3 regions of the Mesorhizobium sp. WSM4887 genome follow, and region 1 is predicted to be linked to each of the others. Evidence: predicted binding sites of a transcription regulator. Region 1 holds the regulator's gene; each other region holds the start of a gene.
The links. Region 1 encodes HrcA, which represses chaperone genes, less so after heat shock. Its sites were predicted from a motif close to GTTAGCACTCNCNNNNNGNGAGTGCTAAC; they were not measured.
Positions count from the first base shown of each region.

Region 1 (7,648 bases):
GTCGATCTGCCGGAAAGGCGCGCCGGCCATAGCCAAGGCCGCCTCGACGACGAATCCGCCGCTGCCGGGACGCGTGTAAAGCTTGTACATAAAATCCTCCCGCCGGCCGATTCGAGGCCGGCGGCGATTTGAACCGGAAGCGGCGCCTTCCTCAAGCCGGGCTCCGCTTGCCACAGACGCTTTTTGAGCGATCCAGCTTGCATCATCCCGGGAGTGCCGCTTGTCTGCAAGCTAGGAGTGGCGCTCCCGACTTCGTCATCCACGGGCGGAGCAAGGAGCGAAGCGACGCGCGCAAACCCGAGGATCAATCCCGTGACGTCCCCACGTCACAAGCTTTGCAGGTCTTTCTGCGGAGGAACAGCGGCTCCGTTAATCTCGGATAAGACAGGTGGTATCCATTCTGGACCGTGGCATTTCCTGGCCACGGTCACGGCGTGGATCCCAGGATCGACGCGACGGAGTTTCGCTCCTGCTTCGCCCTGGGACTACGACCGTGAGGGGCTGAAGCCATTCCTCGAGGGATGAGCGCCTAGGCCCCCAGCCCGTCGAACAGGATCGTCGAGAGATAGCGCTCGGCGAAGGACGGAATGACGACGACGAGGTTCTTGTCCTTGTTTTCCGGCCGCGAGCCGACGACGATCGCCGCCTGCAGCGCGGCACCCGACGATATGCCGACCGGCACGCCTTCGAGGCGGGCGACGAGGCGCGCATTGGCGACCGAATCCTCGTTCGAGACCCTGACGATCTCATCATAGATCGTCGTGTCGAGGATCTTGGGCGCGAAGCCGGCGCCGATGCCTTGAATCTTGTGCGGGCCGGGCTGGCCGCCGGAGAGCACCGGCGAGGCTTCCGGCTCGACTGCCACCACATGCAGCGAAGGCTTGCGCTTCTTCAGCACCTGGCCGACGCCGGTGATGGTGCCGCCGGTGCCGATGCCGGCCACGAAGATGTCGACCTCGCCATTGGTGTCGTTCCAGACCTCCTCCGCCGTGGTGCGGCGGTGGATTTCCGGATTGGCCGGGTTCTCGAACTGCTGCGGGATGATGGCGTTGGGCAGCGTCGCGGCAAGCTCGTCGGCCTTGGCGATGGCGCCCTTCATGCCTTTCGGGCCTTCGGTGAGCACCAATTCGGCACCGAGCAGCGCCAGCATCTTGCGACGTTCGACCGACATTGTCTCCGGCATGGTGAGGATCAGCTTGTAACCCTTGGCGGCGGCGGCGAAGGCCAGCGCGATGCCGGTGTTGCCGGAGGTCGGCTCGATCAGCGTGGTCTTGCCCGGCGCGATCTTGCCGGCCTCCTCCAGCGCCTCGATCATCGAGACACCGATGCGGTCCTTGACCGAGGCGATCGGGTTGAAGAATTCGAGCTTGGCCAGCACGTTGGCGACGATGCCCTTCTCCTTGGCGAACTTATCCAGCCGCACCAGCGGCGTGTCCCCAATCGTCTCGGTGATCGAGTTGAAGATGCGGCCGCGGCCGGGGACACGCGCGGAGGTGACGGGCTTGTTCATTGGTTTCGCTCCCAAGGCAAAGGCATAGGCAAACAGAATAAGGCTTTCAGCCGCGCAAGATAGGCTGCCCGCCGAAAATATCCGAGTGGGGCGGCTGCTGAAAACCTCCCCGCGCCGGAAATGCATTTTCCGGATCGGCCCGTTTCAGGGATGCTTTCCCGGAAACGGGGGCCGGTTGAGAATGCGGCCTATTGACGGGCCGCGATGGCGGCTGCCGCTCCCATCATGAAGCTGGCGGCGGTGCGGTTCAGCACCTTGAGCGCGCGCGGCGATCTCAGGAACCAGCGCGCCTTGGCAGCCAGCGCCAGATAGGGGACCAGCACCACGAACAGGACGACAACGGTCAGCGCGACAAGGATGCCGTAGTCGGCCGGCGTGATCGTCTTCAGGTCGACGATGGTCGGCGTGATGGCGAGATAGAAGATCATCGTCTTCGGGTTGCCGAGCGTCACCGTCAGCCCGGCGATGAAGCTCGACGCCAGGCCGCTTCTGCCCTTGCGCGCCTCGACCGTCTCGGGCGAGATGCCGCTGGTCCAGAAGCGCCAGGCAAGGAAGGCGAGATAAGCGACGCCCGCCCATTTGATGGCGAGAAACACCATGCCGAAGGTCTGGGCGACGAAGGCGAGGCCGAGCACGACGGCGGTGAGGTAGGTAATGTCGCCGAGCATGAGACCGAACGACATAGCGAGCGACGGACGGAAGCCGGAGCCGAGCGCGCGGGCAACAAGCGCCGTCACGCCGGGACCCGGAATGGCGGCGGCGACGCCGAGGGCGGCGCTGTAGGCGAGAAATCCTGTCAGTGTCATGGTTTCAACCCAGCGCTATCCCGGGATCGGGATCCAGAGCGGCAGCCTCTTACCACGGTGCCGGGGCGGCGTTAATTGCCTTGCGGCCGGATTCGGTTGCACCAGCGCCGCTTCAGGACCGGCCGTCGCCGTAGGTGACGCGCCATATCGTGCCGTTGCCGTCCTCGGTCAGGATCAGCGAACCATCGTTCGCCACCGCGACACCGACCGGCCGGCCCCAGACCGCATCGTCGGCAATGACGAAGCCGGTGGCGAAATCCTCATATTCGCCGGTCGGCTTGCCGTCCTTGAACTTCAGCCGCACCACCTTGTAGCCGGTGCGGACATTGCGGTTCCACGAGCCGTGCAGGGTGACGAAGGCGTCGCCCTTGTAGTCGGCCGGGAAGTTGCCGCCCTCGTAAAAGGCGATGTTGAGCGGCGCCGAATGTGCCTGGATCAGCACGTCCGGCACCGTGACCTTGCCGGCGAGATCGGGCCGCGCGCCTTTGTGGCGCGGATCTTCGTTGTCGCCGATATAGTACCAGGGCCAGCCATAGAAGGCTCCCTCCTTGACGGCGGTCGCATATTCGAAAGGCACGTTGTCGCCTAGCTCGTCGCGTTCGTTGACGACGCACCAGAGCGCGCCCGTAGCCGGCTGCACCGTCATGCCCGAGCAGTTGCGCAGGCCGGTGGCGACCATCCTGCGGTTCTTGCCGTCAGGATCGAAAGCGAGCACATCCGCTCGGCCTTCCTCCGCGCCCCAGGTAGCGCCGAGCGGTGCCGATCTCGCCCATTCTTCGACGCCGCCCTTCGGCCTCGCTCCCATGCCCTCCGCGGTATTCGAGCCCGAGCCGACCGAGAGATAGAGCGTTTTGCCGTCGGGCGAAAAAGCGATGTCGCGCGTCCAGTGATGGCTCGACGGGATGTCCGAGACGATCGTTTCGGGCTCGCCGGAAGCTTTGAGGTCGCCGTCGCGATAGGCAAAGCGGACGACGCTGTTGCTGTTGGCGACATAGACCCATTGCGGCTTGTCGCCCGGCGGATAGAAGGCGATGCCGTAGGGCCGGGTCAGGCCTTTGGCAAAGACCGACTTCTCGGCGGGCTTGGCGCTGCCTTCGGCCAGTCGATAGACGCGGACCTGGCTCGCCCTGCTGTCGGCGACGAAGAGATCGCCGTTCGGCGCCGTGCGCACGACACGCGGGCTGCTGATGCCCGAAGCCACCAGTTCGGCCGAAAAGCCGGGTGGAAGGGCTGGCGTGGCATCCTCGGGGCGATCGGTGACACCGCCGCCGTTCGAGGCGGATTCGGCGACATTCGGCTTCGGGAGATCGTCGGGCCTGATGAGGCGCCGCACGCCGGGCCGGTCGGCCCTCCAGTCACCGAAGGCGTTTTTGCCGGTGAGCAAGGGCTGATCGGCCTGCTGCGCGACGGCGCCGGAGGCCAGGAACAAAGCGAGGGCGGCAAGGCCGGCAATCCGTATCATGCTGTTCTCCGTTATTCGCCAACGTGCATCAGCAACCAGACAGCGAATATCGGGCAGGCTTTCCAAAAGAGAAGCCGGGCATGCGGATTTTGACGGAAAGCGCCGGCAGTTCAGCTCTCTTCGATATCCAGATCGTCGTCGAGCTGCTTTTCCAGCGCGACCAGATCGGCCGGCAGCGGCAGGCCCATGGCGCGCATTTCCCTGAGCTTCTCGCGCAGTAGCTCCTGGATCTCGTGATCGTCTTCCGGTTGGTTCACCATCTCCTCGAGCAGCAGGCTGATCTGGGCCTTGAACGATTCCAGCGCCATTTCCACCCTCCTTGCGACGTTTCCCGCTTGCCTATCTCAGCATGCGCGAAATCAACTGGGCCGTATAGTCGACCATCGGGACGATGCGGGCATAGTTCAATCGCGTCGGGCCGATGACGCCGAGCGCGCCGACGACGCGCGCATCCTTGTCGCGATAGGGCGCGACCACGAGCGACGAACCGGACAGCGAAAACAACTTGTTCTCCGAGCCGATGAAGATGCGCACGCCCGGACCTTCCTCGGCGAGGTCGAGGAGCTGCAGCAGTCCGTCCTGCGTTTCCAGATCCTCGAACAGATGGCGCAGCAATTCGAGATCGGCCTGGGCGGTGACGTTTTCCAGAAGATTGGCGCGGCCGCGCACGATGAGCCGCGCCGGCAGGCCGCTTTCGGCACCGGCCCAGACCGCGAGGCCCTTCTCGACCAGTTCCTGCGACAGCGTGTCGAGAGCCGCCCTGGTCTCGTCCTTGATGCGCGCGATCTCGACCCGGGCCTCGGCCAGCGTGCGGCCGCGGATATGGGCGTTGAGGAAGTTCGAGGCCTCGTGCAGCTGCGAGACGGTGATACCGGCCGGCAGGTCGACAACGCGGTTCTCGACATCGCCGCTCTGCGACACCAGGACGGCGAGCGCCTTGGTGGGTTCCAACTGGATGAACTCGATGTGCTTCAGAGCCACCTCGTTCTTGGCGGCGAGCACCAGGCCGGCGCCGCGCGACATGCCGGAGAGCATCTGGCTGGCCTCGGTCAGCATATGCTCCAGCGTGGCGCCCGAGCCCGAGGCACGCACCTGCGCCTCGATGACGCGACGCTCGTCGTCCGACAGATCGCCCAGCTCCATGAAGGCATCGACGAAGAAGCGCAGGCCGGTCTGGGTAGGCAGGCGGCCGGCCGAGATGTGCGGCGCGTAGATCAGCCCCAGATGCTCGAGGTCGCTCATCACGTTGCGGATGGTGGCCGGCGACAGCGACGACGGCAGGATGCGCGACAGGCTGCGCGACCCGACCGGCTCGCCGTCGCGCAGATAGGAATCGACAATCCGCCGGAAGATGTCGCGCGAGCGCATGTCGAGCGACTGAAGCACGGGCGGCTGCGATGTGGGATCGACTGCCTTGTTCATTCCAGCGAAAAAACCTCCTATCGAAAGATATAGACTTAAGCCTCCCTGGCGCAACCCGGGGGCATTTTCGCTTGCGCCGTTTTCTTGGCGCCCCGTTTCCTTGGCGCCCTTTTCCTTTGCGCCATCCGCCGCATGCGTCTACAAGCCGCCGACGAATCCAAAACCATAGGAAAGAAGGCCGAATGCGCCCCTCCAAACGCCAGCCCGACGAAATGCGCGCCATCTCCTTCGAGCGCGGCGTCTCCAAGCATGCCGAAGGCTCGTGCCTGGTGAAGTTCGGCGACACGCATGTGCTGTGCACGGCGAGCCTAGAGGAAAAGGTGCCGGCCTGGATGCGCAATTCCGGCAAGGGCTGGGTTACGGCCGAATACGGCATGCTGCCGCGCTCGACGGGCGAGCGCATGCGCCGCGAGGCCTCCGCCGGCAAGCAGGGCGGCCGCACGCTCGAGATCCAGCGGCTGATCGGTCGTTCGTTGCGCGCCGTTGTCGACCTGCAGGCGCTAGGCGAACAGCAGATCACCGTCGATTGCGACGTCATCCAGGCCGACGGCGGCACCCGCACCGCCTCGATCACCGGCGGCTGGGTGGCGCTATACGATTGCCTGCGCTGGATGGAAGCGCGCCAGATGGCCAGCGTTTCCAAGGTGCTCAAGGACCATGTCGCGGCGATCTCCTGCGGCATCCATGACGGACAGCCGGTCATCGATCTCGATTATCTCGAGGATTCCTCGGCCGGCACCGACGCCAATTTCGTCATGACCGGCAAGGGCGGCATCGTCGAGATCCAGGGCACGGCGGAAGGCGAGCCCTTCTCCGAAGAGCAGTTCTCGGCGCTGATGGGGCTGGCCAAGAAGGGTATTTCGCGGCTGGTGAGCCTGCAGCAGATGGCGGTGGCGTAGGTTTTCGAATGCCGAGCCTAGGCACCCCCCTCTGGCCTGCCGGCCATCTCCCCCTCAAGGGGGGAGATCGGACCTCACCTCGGCCTTCGCCAATCTTCGCCGTCGAGACACTGTCGGTGGAGCTGCCAATCTCCTCCCTTGAGGGGGAGATGCCCGGCAGGGCAGAGGGGGGTGCTTCGTGACTCCCTCCGCGATTCTGGAATCAGCGCTCTACGTCACAGATCTAACCGCTGCCGAAGCCTTCTACCGCGACATCCTCGGCCTGGATCCGCTGGGCAAGGTCGAAGGTCGCCACGTCTTCTTCCGCTGCGGCAACGGCGTGCTGCTCATCTTCAATGCCGAGGCGACGAAAATTCCGCCGGCGCCCGACGCCAAGCTGAAGGTGCCGCCGCACGGCACCGTCGGCGAAGGGCATCTTTGCTTCACCGCGACTGCGGCCGAGATCGCCGAATGGCGCAAGCATCTGGCGGCCAAGAACATCGCCATCGAAAGTGATTTCGAATGGCCGCAAGGCGGACATTCGATCTATATCCGCGACCCTTCGGGCAATTCGATCGAGTTCGCCGAACCAAGGATCTGGGGTCTCTGATGCATTCTTTGAACGAACAAAAGATCGTCGTCGCCAGCCACAATGAAGGCAAGCTGCGCGAATTCGCCGACTTGATGGCCCCGTTCGGCTTCGAGGCGAAGTCGGCCAAGGAGTACGGCCTGCCGGAACCGGACGAGACCGGCACGACCTTCGAGGAGAATGCCTATATCAAGGCCTATGCCGCGGCCAAGGCCACCGGCCTGCCGGCGCTGTCGGACGATTCGGGGCTCTGCGTCGATGCGCTCGACGGGGCGCCCGGCGTCTACACCGCCAACTGGGCCGAGACGGCGGACGGCACACGCGATTTCGGCATGGCCATGCAGCGCACCGAAGTGGCGCTGCAGGAGGTCGGCGCGACCGAGCCGGCGCAGCGCACCGGCCGTTTTGTCGCCGTCATCTGCCTCGCCTTTCCCGATGGCGAGGCCGAATATTACCGCGGCGAGGCCGAAGGCACGCTGGTCTGGCCGCCGCGCGGCACGCTCGGCTTCGGCTACGATCCAGTGTTCCTGCCCAACGGCTTCGCCAAGACTTTTGGCGAGATGAGCGCCGAGCAAAAGCATGGCTGGAAGCCCGGCCAGGCAACAGCCCTGTCGCACCGCGCCCGCGCCTTCCAGAAGTTTGCCCAGGCCCGCTTGGATTTGGCGCGGCTGGATCTGGCGCGGCTCAGGTCAAAATGATCGGAACAGGCCAGACCATGCCGCTCGACCGCAGCCCCGGCTTCGGCGTCTATATCCATTGGCCGTTCTGCGCGGCCAAATGCCCTTACTGCGACTTCAACAGCCACGTTCGCCACCAGCCGGTCGACCAGGAGCGTTTTGCGCGGGCCTTCGAGACGGAGCTCAAGACGATGCGCGCCCGCACCGGGCCGCGCGAGGTGACCAGCATCTTCCTCGGCGGCGGCACGCCGTCGCTGATGAAGCCGGAAACGGTGTCAGCGGTTCTGGAAGCCGTAGCGAAGAA
Region 1 is NZ_JARTVP010000008.1:47,817-55,464, forward strand. It holds gene P9230_RS23900 (glutathione S-transferase family protein) at 1-90, opposite strand, end outside; gene cysK (cysteine synthase A) at 530-1,510, opposite strand; gene P9230_RS23910 (LysE family translocator) at 1,699-2,316, opposite strand; gene P9230_RS23915 (sorbosone dehydrogenase family protein) at 2,429-3,778, opposite strand; gene P9230_RS23920 (hypothetical protein) at 3,889-4,086, opposite strand; gene hrcA (heat-inducible transcriptional repressor HrcA) at 4,118-5,200, opposite strand; gene rph (ribonuclease PH) at 5,383-6,099, shown strand; gene P9230_RS23935 (VOC family protein) at 6,278-6,688, shown strand; gene rdgB (RdgB/HAM1 family non-canonical purine NTP pyrophosphatase) at 6,688-7,365, shown strand; gene hemW (radical SAM family heme chaperone HemW) at 7,362-7,648, shown strand, end outside.

Region 2 (7,648 bases), on a different contig from region 1:
CTCCCCCTCAAGAGGGGAGATCGGCTGTTGCGCAGGCCTTCGCCAATCGCAACAGTATAGAAGCCCGCCTTTGGACCGGCTGCCCGCATGCCAACAAAAAGGGCGACATGTCTGCCGCCCTTTCCATATTCGCTATGGGACCGGACTTCTTAGAAATCCATGCCGCCACTCAAGCCCGCTTGCGTGCTTGAGCAATGTTAAATGATGGGCGTGCTTTATGGACTTCTTAGAAGTCCATGCCGCCCATGCCGCCCATGCCGCCGCCAGGCATACCGCCCGGCATACCGCCGGCGGCTTCCTTCTTCGGAGCCTCGGCGATCATGGCTTCGGTGGTGACCAGCAGGCCGGCGACCGAGGCCGCGTCCTGGAGAGCGGTGCGAACGACCTTGACCGGGTCGACGATGCCCATGCCAATCATGTCGCCATACTCGCCGGTCTGGGCGTTGAAGCCGTAGGTCGCAGCCTTGTTCTCGAGGATCTTGCCGGCAACGATCGAAGCCTCGGCACCGGCGTTGGCCGCGATCTGGCGGGCCGGAGCCTGCAGCGCGCGACGAACGATGGCGATGCCCGCGGCCTGGTCAGCGTTGACGCCGGTCGCCTTGACGGCGTGCGAAGCGCGCAGCAGCGCGACGCCGCCGCCGGGGACGATGCCTTCTTCAACGGCCGCGCGGGTCGCGTTCAGAGCGTCGTCAACGCGGTCCTTCTTTTCCTTGACCTCGACCTCGGTCGCGCCGCCGACGCGGATCACCGCGACGCCGCCCGCGAGCTTGGCCAGACGCTCCTGCAGCTTCTCCTTGTCGTAGTCCGAGGTGGTCTCCTCGATCTGCTGCTTGATCTGGGCAACGCGGCCCTGGATCTCGGCCTTCTTGCCGGCGCCGTCGACGATGGTGGTGTTCTCCTTGGAGATCGACACCTTCTTGGCGCGGCCGAGCATGTTGAGGCCGACATTCTCGAGCTTGATGCCGAGGTCTTCCGAGATGACCTGGCCACCGGTCAGGATGGCGATGTCTTCCAGCATGGCCTTGCGGCGGTCGCCGAAGCCCGGAGCCTTGACGGCGGCGATCTTCAGGCCGCCGCGCAGCTTGTTGACGACCAGCGTGGCCAGAGCCTCGCCTTCGACGTCTTCCGAGATGATGAGCAGCGGCTTCGAGGTCTGAACGACGGCTTCCAGGACCGGCAGCATGGCCTGCAGGTTGGAGAGCTTCTTCTCGTGCAGCAGGATGTAGGCGTCTTCCAGATCGGCGACCATCTTGTCGGCGTTGGTGACGAAGTAGGGCGAGAGATAGCCGCGGTCGAACTGCATGCCTTCGACGACTTCCAGCTCGGTCTCGGCGGTCTTGGCTTCCTCGACGGTGATGACGCCTTCGTTGCCGACCTTCTGCATCGCTTCCGCGATCATCTTGCCGACCGACTCGTCGCCATTGGCCGAGATCGTGCCGACCTGGGCGACTTCCTCGGAGGTCTTGATCTTCTTGGCAGCCTTGCCGAGAGCGGTAACGACTTCGGTGACGGCGAGGTCGATGCCGCGCTTCAGATCCATCGGGTTCATGCCGGCGGCAACGGCCTTGTTGCCTTCCTGGACGATGGCCTGGGCGAGAACGGTCGCGGTGGTCGTGCCGTCGCCGGCGATGTCGTTGGTCTTCGAGGCGACCTCACGCACCATCTGCGCGCCCATGTTCTCGAACTTGTCCTCGAGCTCGATCTCCTTGGCGACGGTGACGCCGTCCTTGGTGATGCGCGGGGCGCCGAACGACTTGTCGATGACGACGTTGCGGCCCTTCGGACCGAGGGTGACCTTCACCGCGTCGGCGAGGATGTTGACGCCGCGCAGCATGCGCTCGCGGGCATCACGGGAAAACTTTACGTCTTTTGCAGCCATTGTAAGCTCCTGGCAGGGGTTCGGGTCGAACCCGCAGATTCAAGATTCAGTTGACGGTGAGGCCGATGATCAGCCGATGATGCCCATGATGTCGGATTCCTTCATGATCAGAAGGTCCTCGCCATTGAGCTTGACTTCAGTGCCCGACCACTTGCCGAACAGCACACGGTCGCCGGCCTTGACGTCCAGCGGCACGAGCTTGCCGGCTTCGTCGCGAGCGCCGGAGCCGACGGCGATGATCTCGCCTTCCTGCGGCTTCTCCTTCGCCGTATCCGGGATGATAATCCCGCCGGCGGTCTTGGATTCGGATTCGACCCGGCGAACGACCACGCGGTCATGAAGCGGGCGGAACTTGGACTTTGCCATGTTGTCTTCCTCGAATGAGAACGGTGAGAACTGTTCCTCCATCCGGCGAGGCCGGATATAAGTTAGCACTCACCTAAGGCGAGTGCTAACGTGGCGCTGAGATAGGCTGATGGCATGCGAGAGTCAAGGCGCGCGGGGAGGGGCAATGGCGCAAAATTTTTTCCATGTACCGACGTGGTTCTGAAACACAGTGGTTGCCCCACGACTACTTGGCAGAAATTGCTCGTGAGTTCGATGGGACGGCCGGGCATCGGCTGCTTAATATCCAAGCCGCAAGCCGATCTCCTGAGTTTCAAGATCGACGAGCAAGCTGTTTCTTTCAAAATACCGGATACCGACGATATTATGTTCAAGGCCAGGGACAATTTCCACCTCAGGCTTGTAGGTGGTTGTAAAATTCCAATCGTCCTGGCCTTCGGTTTTCACCACCACCTTGGTGCCGACATTCAATGATGCATACGGTTTGGATGTATCGGTTGGGACCATTATGGTTGAGTTGCCGGTGTCGTACAGCGTCGGCCGACAAGCCGGCTCAGAGCCCCATGAGAGACAGGAGTCCAGAGTGGGGAAATTGTATCGCGGGCTGGCCTGTTTCCATTTTTGTATCTTGAAATTCTTCTTCACGTCATCTGGGATGCCGACGTGGAGGGCTTCTACCTGTGGGCAGTTGCCGGCCTCATTTGTGCAGGCTTTCCACTTACTGCCGATCGCAGAAAGGTAGTAACCTCTATGCAGGCCGGGTCCCACGCTCACTGCGTCCATTGGCGATTTGATCATCTGATGTGGCCCGTCGCCCCCAATGGGCGAGATGCCAAAGATGCCTTTTGGCCAAAGCGGGCCGCCGACAACTTCACCTGTGTCGCGCCTGACTTTCTTGTAGCGGATTAGGAACGATATTCGCCTGTCCGTGGAGGCCAGCGCGCTTGACGAACCAAAAGTCACACGCGCCGAAGCGATATTTCCATACTCATCGTAGGTGCCATAGTGCATGACCACTTTTTGGGTCGTGACAATTATACCGTCCAATTCCAGGGTTTTCGCAACCTTGATACCGTTCTCGGAGCATAATCCGGCGGGGAGCGTCGAACGACAATCGATCGTCATTCCGCTTGAGCCGGTATCCAGCAAAAGAGGCTGATTGATTTTCCGGTTTCCGAGAGAGAGAATTCTCACATAGAGCATACGAATATTTTTAGGGTTCCCCGGATACTCAAGTTTTATCAAGGGAATGGTTGCGGGAGTGCCATCGGCTCCGGCAGGAGAGGACGGATAGAGGAGTGCGCACAACAGGATCGACAGCAATGCCGCAAGTATCTTCATGCCCGAGCCCATCTTTTTGGCCGATAGATTTCGACGTGGCGAAGATGAATTATTGCAGGGCGCTTTGCAATTTTTGCGTCACAGCTCTGCCTGTAGATTTCAGCGGTTAGGTGGCCCCAGCACCAGCAGCGGACACCGCTCGGCGAGCCCGTAGCTTCCGGTCGAGGCCAATCGGACGGCTTTGAAGAAGACCTCGGCTTCCTCGATCAAGACGGCCGCCGGCGCAAAACTATAGACGGCGGACGAGTTCCGGTAGACGTCTATGGTTCCGATGACCGGTAGTTCCCATCCGGTTCGGGCCGACAGCTCCTCGCGGTCGGGAAACACCCTTTCGAAGTGTTCGAGGATGGCTTTGACCGGGATCGTGTAATCCGGCGCGTCGCCGATCGCGGTCATGGCCACGCGCCATTTGAGCTCATGGAAAGTCGAGACGCCGCCGCTTAGTGCCAGAGCGCGGACATCCTTCGGGTCGTCCGGCGTTGCGGGAGAGGCGTAAAGCCTGATGCCGGCGCGGCCGTCGGACTTGAGCGCGCGCGCGATCGACGCAAATAGGGTGCGCCTGAGGCCGGCGGCGCCGATGACCGAGAGACATCCGTCGCCGATCAGCGCCTCGACGCTTGCATCGGCGAACGGCAGATCGAACCAGTCGCCCTGCACCGCCTTGCGCGTATCGGTGTCGCCCGGCCAGATGCCGGCAATCATGTCCGAAGACTCGTCGACCGCCGTCATCGTGGCGCCGAGCCCGGCGAGCTCGGGTGTCACGCCGAGCATCACGACATCCGACGGGGCAAGGCCGAGCTCGCGATCGTAGGTTTCGATAACCTCCGCCGGCGGCCGCAGGGGTGAGCCGAGCAACTGCCAATGTTTGCGAATTGCATTCCAATGCTCGGTCATGCAAACCCCAGCCCGGTAGCGCGTTGTATCCGATCGAATAGTGGACGACGCTTGATAGGCCAAGTGGGGAACAATGGCACGCATCGCCGTCATCACGCATGAGTTCGACCGCTTCCAAAGCCGGCGCGGGCTGCTATGGCGCCGGGACAGCCCGTACATGCTCTTCGATCTGCTGGAGGAACTGAAGCGCCGCGGCCATTCGGTGCAGGTCCTCAGCGGCACGTCGGCGAAGCCGGCCGCCGATATCGCGGTGCTGCATGTCGATGCGACCGTAACGTCGCCCGATTATGTCGAGTATGCCCGCGCCTTTCGCTTCTGCCTCAATCTCGGCGCCGCCGACATTTCCAAGCGCCGCATCAGCGGAGCCGTCGTCGGCAAGGACGACGGCTGGAAGGGGCAGGTTATCGTCAAGAGCAGCCTCAACCATCGGGGAACGCCGGAACAGCAACTGAATCGGCGCGCGCGGCGCGCCGGCAAGCCGATGCCGTTTCCCGGCGTCGAATCCTTCGACCAATACCAGATCCATGCCTCGCTCGCCGACGTTCCGGCCGAGCTGTTCGGACGCGAGGACCTCATTGTGGAAAAATTCATTCCCGAGCCTGAGCCGGATGGCTTTGCCGCCCGTTTCTGGCTGTTCTGCGGTGAGCGCGAGCGCTGTACACGCCATGTCTCGCCGCAGAGCCTGGTCAAGGGCGACGACACGATCCGTCGCCAGGCGGTTCCGGTGCCGGACGAGCTTCGCGCGCTAAGGCGCAAGCTGGGCTTCGACTACGGAAAGTTCGATTTCGTCATGCATGAGGGCAGGGCGGTGCTGCTCGATGCCAACAAAACGCCTGGACGCGCCCGCAATCTGTCGAGCTTCATCGCCGCCGGCAATGCCAATCTTGCCGACGGCTTCGAAGGGTTGATCCGCCAACACGCTTAGATATTCATGCCGCCCGAGACCTCGATGCGCTGGGCGTTGACCCAGCGATTGTCCTCCGACAGCAGCGAGGCGATCATCGGCCCGATATCGTCGGCGACGCCGGCGCGGCCGAGCGCCGTCATGCCAGCCACGACGCGGTTGATCTCGGCGTCGTCGCGCACATGGCCGCCGTTGAAGTCGGTGGCGATGGCGCCGGGCGCCACGGTGTTGGCGGTGATGCGGCGCTGGCTGAGCTCCTTGGCGAGGTAGCGCGTGAACACCTCGATGCCGCCCTTCATCATCGCATAGGCGGCCGAGCCCGGAACCGAGAAGCGCGCCAGCCCGCTCGACACGTTGACGATGCGGCCGCCATCGTTGATCAGCGGCAGCAGCGCCTGGGTTAGGAAGAACACGCCTTTGAGATGGATGTTCATCAGCGTGTCGAATTCCTCTTCCGTCGTCTCGGCGATCGGCTTGCGCAGGCCGGTCCCGGCATTGTTGACGAGATAATCGAAGCGGTCGCGCTGCCAGGTTCCCTGAAGCGTCTTTCTCAATGCCGCGACGAAAGCCGGGAAGGTGGTAACGGCGCCGGTGTCGAGCTCGAGCGCCGCGGCGCGGCCGCCTGCGGCCTCGATCTCGGCGATCGCCGCCTTCGCCTCGTCGGCGCGCGAGCGGTAGGTGAGGATGACGTCGACGCCCTTGCGGGCGAGGTTGAGCGCTGTGTTACGGCCGAGGCCGCGGCTGCCGCCGGTGATGAGGGCAATGGCGCGAGTGGTCAGGGTGAAAATCTCCGTCTTGGCGATGGTGATCCATATACTCGCGCGAATGACCGATATAATCTGGCATGGATTGCCAGCTCTATTCAAGATTTGCGAACAATCAGCGATGGACAGGTTCGACAGCATGCGGCTCTTCACCCGCGTCGTGGAACGGCGCAGCTTCACGGCGGCGGCTGCCGATCTCGGCCTGCCGCGCTCCAGCGCCACCGCCGCGATCAAGCAGTTGGAGGAGCGGTTGGGCGTGCAGTTGCTGCGTCGCACCACGCGCCACGTCACCACCACGCTCGACGGTGAAGCCTATTACCAGCGCTGCATCGGCATCCTCGCCGACATCGAGGATGCCGAGGGCGGCTTCGGCGCGCATGAGGTGCGTGGGCGCCTCAGCGTCGACGTCAACGGCCATATGGCGCGCACCTTCCTGCTGCCGGAACTGCCGGCGCTGCTCGCCCGATATCCGGGCCTGACCGTGCATATCGGCGAAGGCGACCGCCTCGTCGACCTCGTGCGTGAAGGCGTCGATTGCGTCATCCGGGCCGGCACGCTTCCCGACAGCGACATGATCGTGCGGCGTCTCGGCATCGCGCGCGAAATCACCGTGGCCAGCCCCGCCTATCTCGAACGGCACGGCGTGCCGCGCACGCCGGACGACTTGGCTGGGCACATGATGATCGGCTTCGTGTCGTCGCGCACGAGGCAGGTGATGCCGCTGGAATTCACCGTCGACGGCATGGTTCGCGAGATCGTCCTGCCGTCGCGGGTCACGGTCGCCAATTCGGACACGAGTGCTGCGCTGGTCCGGCTGGGCTTCGGGCTGTTCCAGGCGCCAAGGCTCCGATATGCGGACGACCTCGAGGCAGGCCGGCTGGTCGAAGTGCTTCCCGATTTTCCGCCGACGCCCACGCCGATCTCGGTGCTCTATCCGCCGAGCCGGCAGTTGTCGCCACGGGTCAGGGTGTTTGTCGATTGGCTGGTGGAGATCCTGGGGCCGAAGCTGGATGCGGGGTAAGTTGGCAATCGCGGAGGGGATCGTATCCAGCGGTCGTCATCCTAGGGCGGAGCAAGGAGCGAAGCGACGCGCGCAGACCCTAGGATCCATGCCGTGACGCTAAGGCGTTGCAAGGATTGCAGAATTCTCCGCCGTTGCGCTCTATGACGGAGTCGCCGCATGGATCCTCGGGTCAAGCCCGAGGACGACCACCGTTAGGCATGCCTACAAAAACAGCCGCAACTGCGCGTGGATGATCGACCGGTAATCCTCGATCGTGCGCCGGCCTTCCGCCTCGTCCTGCGTCAGCGCCAGCCGCACGACGCCGCCGGCGAGCTGAAAGATCAGGAACACCACGCGCCCGAACGCCTCGCGCTGCTTAGGCTTCAGCATCGGCGCCACACGGTCGCAGAACATCTTCGCCTGATGCCGCGTCTCGGCGATGTCGAGATGCTGCAGCGCCTTGTCGGCCTGGATCGCGTTCTGCAGATCCTGGATCGCCGGATCCGCCGCGACACGGC
Region 2 is NZ_JARTVP010000004.1:338,981-346,628, reverse strand. It holds gene groL (chaperonin GroEL) at 227-1,879, opposite strand; gene groES (co-chaperone GroES) at 1,949-2,245, opposite strand; gene P9230_RS18560 (hypothetical protein) at 2,504-3,565, opposite strand; gene P9230_RS18555 (methyltransferase domain-containing protein) at 3,665-4,459, opposite strand; gene P9230_RS18550 (hypothetical protein) at 4,533-5,384, shown strand; gene P9230_RS18545 (SDR family oxidoreductase) at 5,381-6,142, opposite strand; gene P9230_RS18540 (LysR family transcriptional regulator) at 6,249-7,148, shown strand; gene P9230_RS18535 (TetR/AcrR family transcriptional regulator) at 7,353-7,648, opposite strand, start outside.
Region 2: a site for HrcA is predicted at 2,307-2,335, ahead of groES (co-chaperone GroES). Genes of this name have one in related genera too.

Region 3 (7,648 bases), on a different contig from region 1:
CCCGACCGCGCCGGCGAGATGGACGCGATCATCGAGCGCTATGGCGAGTTGCAGCACCGCTTCGAGGAATTCGACGGCTATGCGCTCGACGGCCGCGCCCGCGAGGTGCTCGACGGTCTCGGCTTCTCCCAGGAGATGATGGACGGCGACGTTGCAAAACTCTCCGGCGGCTGGAAGATGCGCGTCGCGCTCGCCCGTATCCTGCTGATGCGGCCCGACGTCATGCTGCTCGACGAGCCGAGCAACCATCTCGATCTTGAGAGCCTGATCTGGCTGGAGAAATTCCTCAAGGACTATGACGGCGCGCTGCTGATGACCTCGCATGACCGCGAGTTCATGAACCGCATCGTTTCGAAGGTGATCGAGATCGACGCCGGCGCGCTCACCTCCTATTCCGGCAATTACGAATTCTACCAGGAGCAGCGGGCGCTGGCCGACAAGCAGCTGCAGGCGCAGTTCGAGCGCCAGCAGGCGATGCTTGCCAAGGAGATCGCCTTCATCGAGCGCTTCAAGGCGCGCGCCTCGCACGCCGCCCAGGTGCAGAGCCGGGTGAAGAAGCTCGACAAGATCGACCGCGTCGAGCCGCCCAAGCGTCGCCAGACGGTGGCCTTCGAGTTCCAGCCTGCGCCGCGCTGCGGCGAGGACGTGGCGACGCTGAAGGGCATCCACAAATCCTATGGCAGCCGCTCGATCTATGCCGGCCTCGACTTCCAGATCCGCCGCCGCGAGCGCTGGTGCGTGATGGGCGTCAACGGCGCCGGCAAGTCGACGCTTTTGAAGCTCGTGGCCGGCGCCTCCGAGCCGGATGAGGGCTCGGTGGCGCGCGGTCCGAGCGTCAAGATGGGCTATTTCGCCCAGCACGCCATGGAACTGCTCGACGGCGAGCGCACCGTGTTTCAGACGCTGGAAGACAATTTCCCGCAGGCCGGCCAGGCGCCGCTCAGGGCTTTAGCCGGCTGCTTCGGCTTTTCCGGCGACGAGATCGAGAAGAAGTGCCGCGTGCTCTCGGGCGGCGAGAAGGCAAGGCTGGTCATGGCGCTGATGCTGTTCGATCCGCCGAACCTTCTGGTGCTCGACGAGCCGACCAACCACCTCGACATGGCGACCAAGCAGATGCTGATCGAGGCGCTGGCGCAATATGAAGGCACGATGCTGTTCGTCTCGCACGACCGCCATTTCCTGTCCGCACTATCGAACCGCGTGCTGGAGCTCACGCCGGATGGCATCCACACCTATGGCGGCGGCTATACGGAATATGTCGCCAGGACGGGGCAAGAGGCACCGGGGCTGAGGGGGTAGGGCGGCGCTCTGACCTCCGAGCGTAGCAGCGTGGAGAAGCCCTGACCCGTCGGCAGGACAGAGGGGGGCGCGAAGGATCGCGACCGATCTCACCCTTGCGCCGCCTCCTCGTGAGAAGTCACGGCAGGATCCGGGCTCCGTGAGGCGCCCAACGCCCCACTACTCCCTCGCCAAACCGCGCTCGATCAGGCGAGCAAGCCGGGCCGAAAACGCCCTGGCATCGGCCGGCTTGTCGCCGTCCAGCACGCGCGCCTCGTCGTAAAGCAGATGCGCGGCGTCTTCCTTGAAAGCGCGCTCGCCGTCGCCGAGCTTCGCCAGCGCCGTGACGCGTTCGTGCCGCGGGTTGATCTCGAGGATCGGCTTGGCCGCCTTGTCGAGGCGGCCGGCGGCGTTGAGCAGCCGCTCGAACTGGCGGTCGGGACCGTGCTCCGGTGCGACCAGGCAGACCGCGCTTTCGGTCAGGCGGTCGGAGGCCTTCACGTCCGAGACCTCGTCTCCCAGCGCCGTCTTCACGAAGGCCAGGAAGGTCGCGATTTCGGACGAGATTTCGGCATCCGGCTTGGACGCGGTGTCGAGCAGCGGGATCTCCGACAGTTCGGCCGCGCCCTGCGTCACCGATTTGAACGGCTTGCCGTCGAATTCCGGCGCCATCGTCGTCCAGAAACTGTCGACCGGATCGGTCAAAAGCAGCACTTCGATGCCGCGCGCCCGGAACCCTTCGAGCTGCGGCGAGGCCTCGAGCCGGGCGCGGTCTTCCCCGGCCATGAAGAAGATCGCCTTCTGCCCTTCCTTCATCGCGGCGACATAATCGGCCAGGCTGCGCAGCGCTTCGCCGGAAACGGTCGAGCGGAAGCGGGCGAGCTTCAGGAGCTGCTCGCGCCGCTCGTAGTCCTCGTAGAGCCCCTCCTTGAGCACGACGCCGAGATTCTCCCAGATCTTGGCGTAGGCCTCGGCATCGTTATCGGCGAGTTTGCCAAGATCGCCGAGGACGCGGTTGGTGACACCCTTGCGGATCGCGGCGAGCAGCGGGCTTTCCTGGATCATCTCGCGCGAGACGTTGAGCGGCAGATCGGCGGAATCGACCAGGCCGCGCACGAAGCGCAGGTAGCGCGGCAACACGTCGGCATCGTCGGTGATGAAGACGCGCCGCACGTAGAGCTTCATACGACCCTTGCGGTCCTGGTCGAAGAGATCGAACGGACGCGAGCCCGGCACGAAGGCAAGCGCGCTGTATTCGTGCCGACCCTCGGCGCGGAAGTGGATGGTGGCGGCCGGCTCGTCATACTGGCCGGCGATGCTGCGGTAGAAGTCGGTATATTCCTCGGGCTTTATGTCGCTCTTCGGCCTCACCCAGAGCGCCGTGCCGTCGGCGACATCGCGCGGCTCGGCGCCCGGCTTCTCAACAAGCGTGATCGGCACCGGCACGTGGCCGGACTGCGACTTCGCCAGCCCTTCGAGCCGGTAAGGCGTGGTGTAGGAACTCGCATCGTCCATCAGATGCAGCACGACGCGCGTGCCGCGCCTGGGAGCTGCCGCAAGCGGCACGGGAGCGATCTCGTAGGTGCCCTTGCCGTCGGAAGACCAGCGCCAGGCTTCCTCGCTGCCGGCCTGCCGGCTGATGACATCGACATGATCGGCCACCATGAAAGCGGAGTAGAAGCCGACGCCGAACTGGCCGATGAGTTGCGAGTCCTCAGTCGCCTTGCCGGCCTCGACGCGCTCGATGAAGGCACGCGTGCCGGAGCGTGCGATGGTGCCCAGAGCCTCGGCCATCTCCTCGCGGCCCATGCCGATGCCGTTGTCCTCGACGGCAAGCTGCTTGTTGTCGGGGTCGGCCGAAATGGTGATGCGCGGCTTTGCGTCCTCGCCCAGCAGCTCGGGACGGGTGATCGCTTCGAAGCGCAGCTTCTCGCACGCGTCCGCGCCGTTGGAGATCAGCTCGCGCAGGAAGACGTCCCGGTCCGAATAGACCGAATGCACCATCATGTGCAGCAGCCGCGAGACATCCGCCTCGAATGTCCTGGTTTCCGTCGTCTTGGTATCCGTCGTCATTCAGAATCTTCCCACATAGTAACTCTGGCCCGTCGCGCCGCGGCGTGTCGAAGCTGCCGATCTCCGCCGATGAGGGGAGATGTCCGACAGGACAAAGGGGCGCGTCCCGCCAGCCGATCTGTCGCGGAGTGCTTTCTCGTTTTTCCGGTTCTTGTCAATTCAGAAGGGTGCCGTTTCCCTCGCGCTCCCTTTTGCCCTGCCGACCAATCTCCCCCAATTGAACCCTGTCGGGGGAGATTGGCTGTGTCGGCGCCGCGCCTCCCCAGCGTCCTAGAAGTCCATGCCGGCGCCGGCGGGCATGGCGGGTGCCGCTTCCTTCTTCGGCTTCTCGGCGACCATCGCCTCGGTGGTGACGAGCAGTCCGGCGATCGAGGCTGCATCCTGCAGCGCGGTGCGCACGACCTTGGCCGGATCGATGACGCCCTGGCTGAAAAGATCGCCATATTCGCCGGTCTGGGCGTTCCAGCCATAGGCGAAATCGGTCTTCTCGCGCAGCTTGCCGACGATGATCGAGCCTTCCGCCCCGCTGTTCTCGGCGATCTGACGCGCCGGCGCCTCGATGGCGCGCCGCACGATGTCGACGCCGTATCTCTGGTCGGGGTTGTCGGCAGCCACCGCGTCGAGCGCATTGGCGGCCCTGAGCAGCGCCACGCCGCCGCCCGGAAGAATGCCTTCCTCGACCGCCGCGCGCGTCGCATGCATGGCATCGTCGACGCGGTCCTTGCGCTCCCTGACCTCGACCTCCGTCGAACCGCCGACGCGGATCACAGCCACGCCGCCGGCGAGCTTGGCCAGACGCTCCTGCAGCTTCTCGCGATCGTAGTCCGAGGTGGTCTCCTCGATTTGCGCCTTGATCTGCGCGACGCGGCCCTGGATCTCCTCCTTCTTGCCGGCGCCATCGACGATCGTGGTGTTCTCCTTCTCGACCACCACTTTCTTGGTGCGGCCGAGCATCTCCAGCGTGACGTTCTCAAGCTTGATGCCGAGATCCTCGCTGATAGCGGTGCCGCCGGTGAGGATGGCGATGTCCTCCAGCATGGCCTTGCGGCGGTCGCCGAAGCCCGGAGCCTTGACGGCCGCAACCTTCAGGCCGCCGCGCAGCTTGTTGACCACCAGCGTCGCGAGCGCCTCGCCCTCGACATCCTCCGCGATGATGAGCAGGGGCTTCGCCGACTGAACCACCGCCTCCAGAACCGGCAGCAGCGCCTGCAGGTTGGAAAGCTTCTTCTCGTGGATCAGCACATAGGGCTCTTCGAGCTCGACGCGCATCTTATCCTGATTGGTGATGAAGTAAGGCGAGAGATAACCGCGATCGAACTGCATGCCTTCGACCACTTCCAGCTCGGTGTCGGCGGTCTTGGCTTCCTCGACGGTGATGACGCCCTCGTTGCCGACCTTCTGCATCGCCTCAGCAAGAAAACGGCCGATCTCGGCATCACCATTGGCCGAAATCGTGCCGACCTGGGCGATCTCGTCATTTCTGGTCACCTTGCGGGCGTTGGTCTTCAACTCCTGAACAATAGCCTCGACGGCTTTGTCGATGCCGCGCTTCAGATCCATGGGATTCATGCCGGCGGCAACGGCCTTGGCACCTTCCCTGACGATGGCCTGGGCGAGAACGGTCGCGGTGGTCGTGCCGTCGCCGGCGATATCGCTGGTTTTCGAGGCGACCTCGCGCACCATCTGCGCGCCCATGTTCTCGAACTTGTCCTCGAGCTCGATCTCCTTGGCGACAGTGACGCCGTCCTTGGTGATGCGCGGAGCGCCGAACGACTTGTCGATGACGACATTGCGGCCCTTAGGGCCGAGGGTGACTTTCACCGCGTCGGCGAGAATATTGACGCCGCGCAACATGCGGTCGCGGGCGTCGGAATGGAATTTCACTTCCTTGGCAGCCATTGGAACACTCCTTCAGCAGGCAGCTTTCATTCACCGGATCGGGTGGGCCGGTTCAAGCCGCTTTTCCCAACGCCGATGTCTGCTCGACCACACCCATCACGTCGCTTTCCTTCATGATGAGCAGGTCTTCACCGTTGAGCTTGATCTCGGTGCCGGACCACTTGCCGAACAGGATGCGGTCGCCGACTTTGACGTCGAGGGGAATGAGCTTGCCGCTCTCGTCGCGCGCGCCGGAACCGACGGCGATAATCTCGCCTTCCTGCGGCTTCTCCTTCGCCGTGTCCGGGATGATGATGCCGCCGGCCGTCTTCTCCTCGGCCTCGACGCGGCGGACCAGAACGCGGTCATGCAATGGATGGAACTTCATATCGTTCTCCTTCGGGACAAACAGATTTTGAGAGGTTCCTCCACTCCGGACCGGAAGGACCGGAGCGGGGCTCGCGATCCTTTCGGCCTCGCGCATGTGGATTTGGTTTTGCAGGCGCCGGTTTCAAGAGGCCGCAAGAATTTTTTTGGCACTCGCAACAGCCGAGTGCTAGCGCCGTGAAAACAAAGGTAATTATGCAGCTTTGACGGGCGCGCCCCGGACCTCTTGACGGCAAAGGAATCAATTCCCAAATCGAACCTGCCGGCGCCTGATGTGGCCGGCAAGGTCAAGGAGCGCCGCTGCCTTGGCGCTCCTCGTATCTATGTTGCTCAATGGAGGATATAGCTATGAGAACCAGTTTCGACTTTTCTCCCCTGTTCCGGTCGAGCATCGGCTTCGATCGAATGCTGAACGCGCTCGAGACCGCAAGCCGCATCGAAACCGCTGACAACTGGCCGCCCTACGATATCGCCAAGAGCGGCGAGGACGACTACCGCATCACCATGGCCCTGGCAGGCTTCAGCCAGGACGAACTGGCCATTACCCAGGAGCAGAACATGCTGATGGTTTCTGGCCAAAAGGCAGGCGAGGACAACGGCGAGTACCTGCATCGCGGCATTGCCGGCCGCGCATTCCAGCGTCGCTTCGAGCTTGCCGATCACGTCAAGGTCGTCGATGCGAGCCTCGTCAACGGCCTGCTGACAATCGACCTCAAACGCGAGATCCCGGAAGAAATGAAGCCGCGCCGGATCGAGATCACGGCGGACAAATCATCGCCAAAGGCCGCGACAAAGAAAATCGAGGCCGACAACAAGGCGGCCTGAGCCTTCTCGCCGCGCTTTGCGCCAAGCGCCGGGTGATGTTCCCGGCGCTTGTGGGCCTTGTCTTCCGGATGAACAGAAAGGAGGAAAAAATGAGTGTTCGTGATCTGATTCCCTGGGGCCGAAACAATGGTAACCAGGTTCCAAGTGTCTTCCGCGACGGCGAACGCGATCCTTTCCTGTCGCTGCATCGCGAGGTGAACCGGCTGTTCGATGACGTCTTCCGGGGCTTCGGTTCCGGCTTGCCGTCCCTAGGCGGCGTATCAGCCTTTGGTGCCGGCTGGCCGAGGGTTGAGATCTCCGACAACGAGAAGGAGATCAAGGTGGCGGCCGAAGTCCCGGGCCTGGACGAGAAGGACATCGAGGTGCTGCTTGATGATGGCGTGCTGACGCTGAAGGGTGAAAAGCGCTCCGAGACGGAGGACAAGGAGCGGCAGTTCTCCGAGCGCATCTATGGCCGCTTCGAGCGTCGAATCCCGCTGGGCTACGAGATCGAAGAAGACAAGATCGATGCCCGCTTCAAGAACGGCGTGCTGACGGTAATGCTGCCCAAGACCGCGAAGGCGCAGTCGCAGGCCAAGCGTATCGAAATCAAGAGCTGATGCCTGGATGCAGGGGTTGGACCGACGGGTCCGGCCCCTGCGGCATGACGGAACCTCGGCGCTAGATGGAACGGCCAACGCTGGCGTAGGTGCTGGCTGGAGCGTGGCTCCCCTTCCAACGAGTGATCCGCCCGCAGCGGGCGCCAGGTGCTCGCTTGCGGCTCGATGACGTGCGGCCGACGCAGGCCATTCTAACCGTTTACCGCGCTGAGCGCAGATGCCGCTGACGGAACACCGCGCAAGCCTCTGGAAATCCGCGATAACCTTAATTCCTTCCTTCTTTTGGTCAGGCTTCCCGTACGGAACGTTAAGGGCTAGATTAGCAATTCGTTAAGTAATACGGCGGGTGTGAGCGTAAGAGGTGTGCCGTTATGAATTTCAAATCCCTGATCAAACGGGCCGAGGACGTAGACAAGGAATTTCAAGAGCTCCAGTCGGATCTGGCAGAGGCTTTCGAAGAATGTCTTTCGGCTGACGAAGAGACGTCCCCGGGATACGATTCTGCCGCCGACCTGGCGGCAAGCGAGGAGGATCCGCCGGGCGAGACTCAGTCCGAGGCTTCCGCCTCCCGGCTGACGCCGCACACCCAGACACGGTTGGCCGCCTTG
Region 3 is NZ_JARTVP010000009.1:179,333-186,980, reverse strand. It holds gene P9230_RS25790 (ABC-F family ATP-binding cassette domain-containing protein) at 1-1,299, shown strand, start outside; gene htpG (molecular chaperone HtpG) at 1,459-3,351, opposite strand; gene groL (chaperonin GroEL) at 3,622-5,250, opposite strand; gene groES (co-chaperone GroES) at 5,303-5,617, opposite strand; gene P9230_RS25770 (Hsp20 family protein) at 5,965-6,441, shown strand; gene P9230_RS25765 (Hsp20/alpha crystallin family protein) at 6,531-7,040, shown strand; gene P9230_RS25760 (hypothetical protein) at 7,412-7,648, shown strand, end outside.
Region 3: a site for HrcA is predicted at 5,762-5,790, ahead of groES (co-chaperone GroES). Genes of this name have one in related genera too.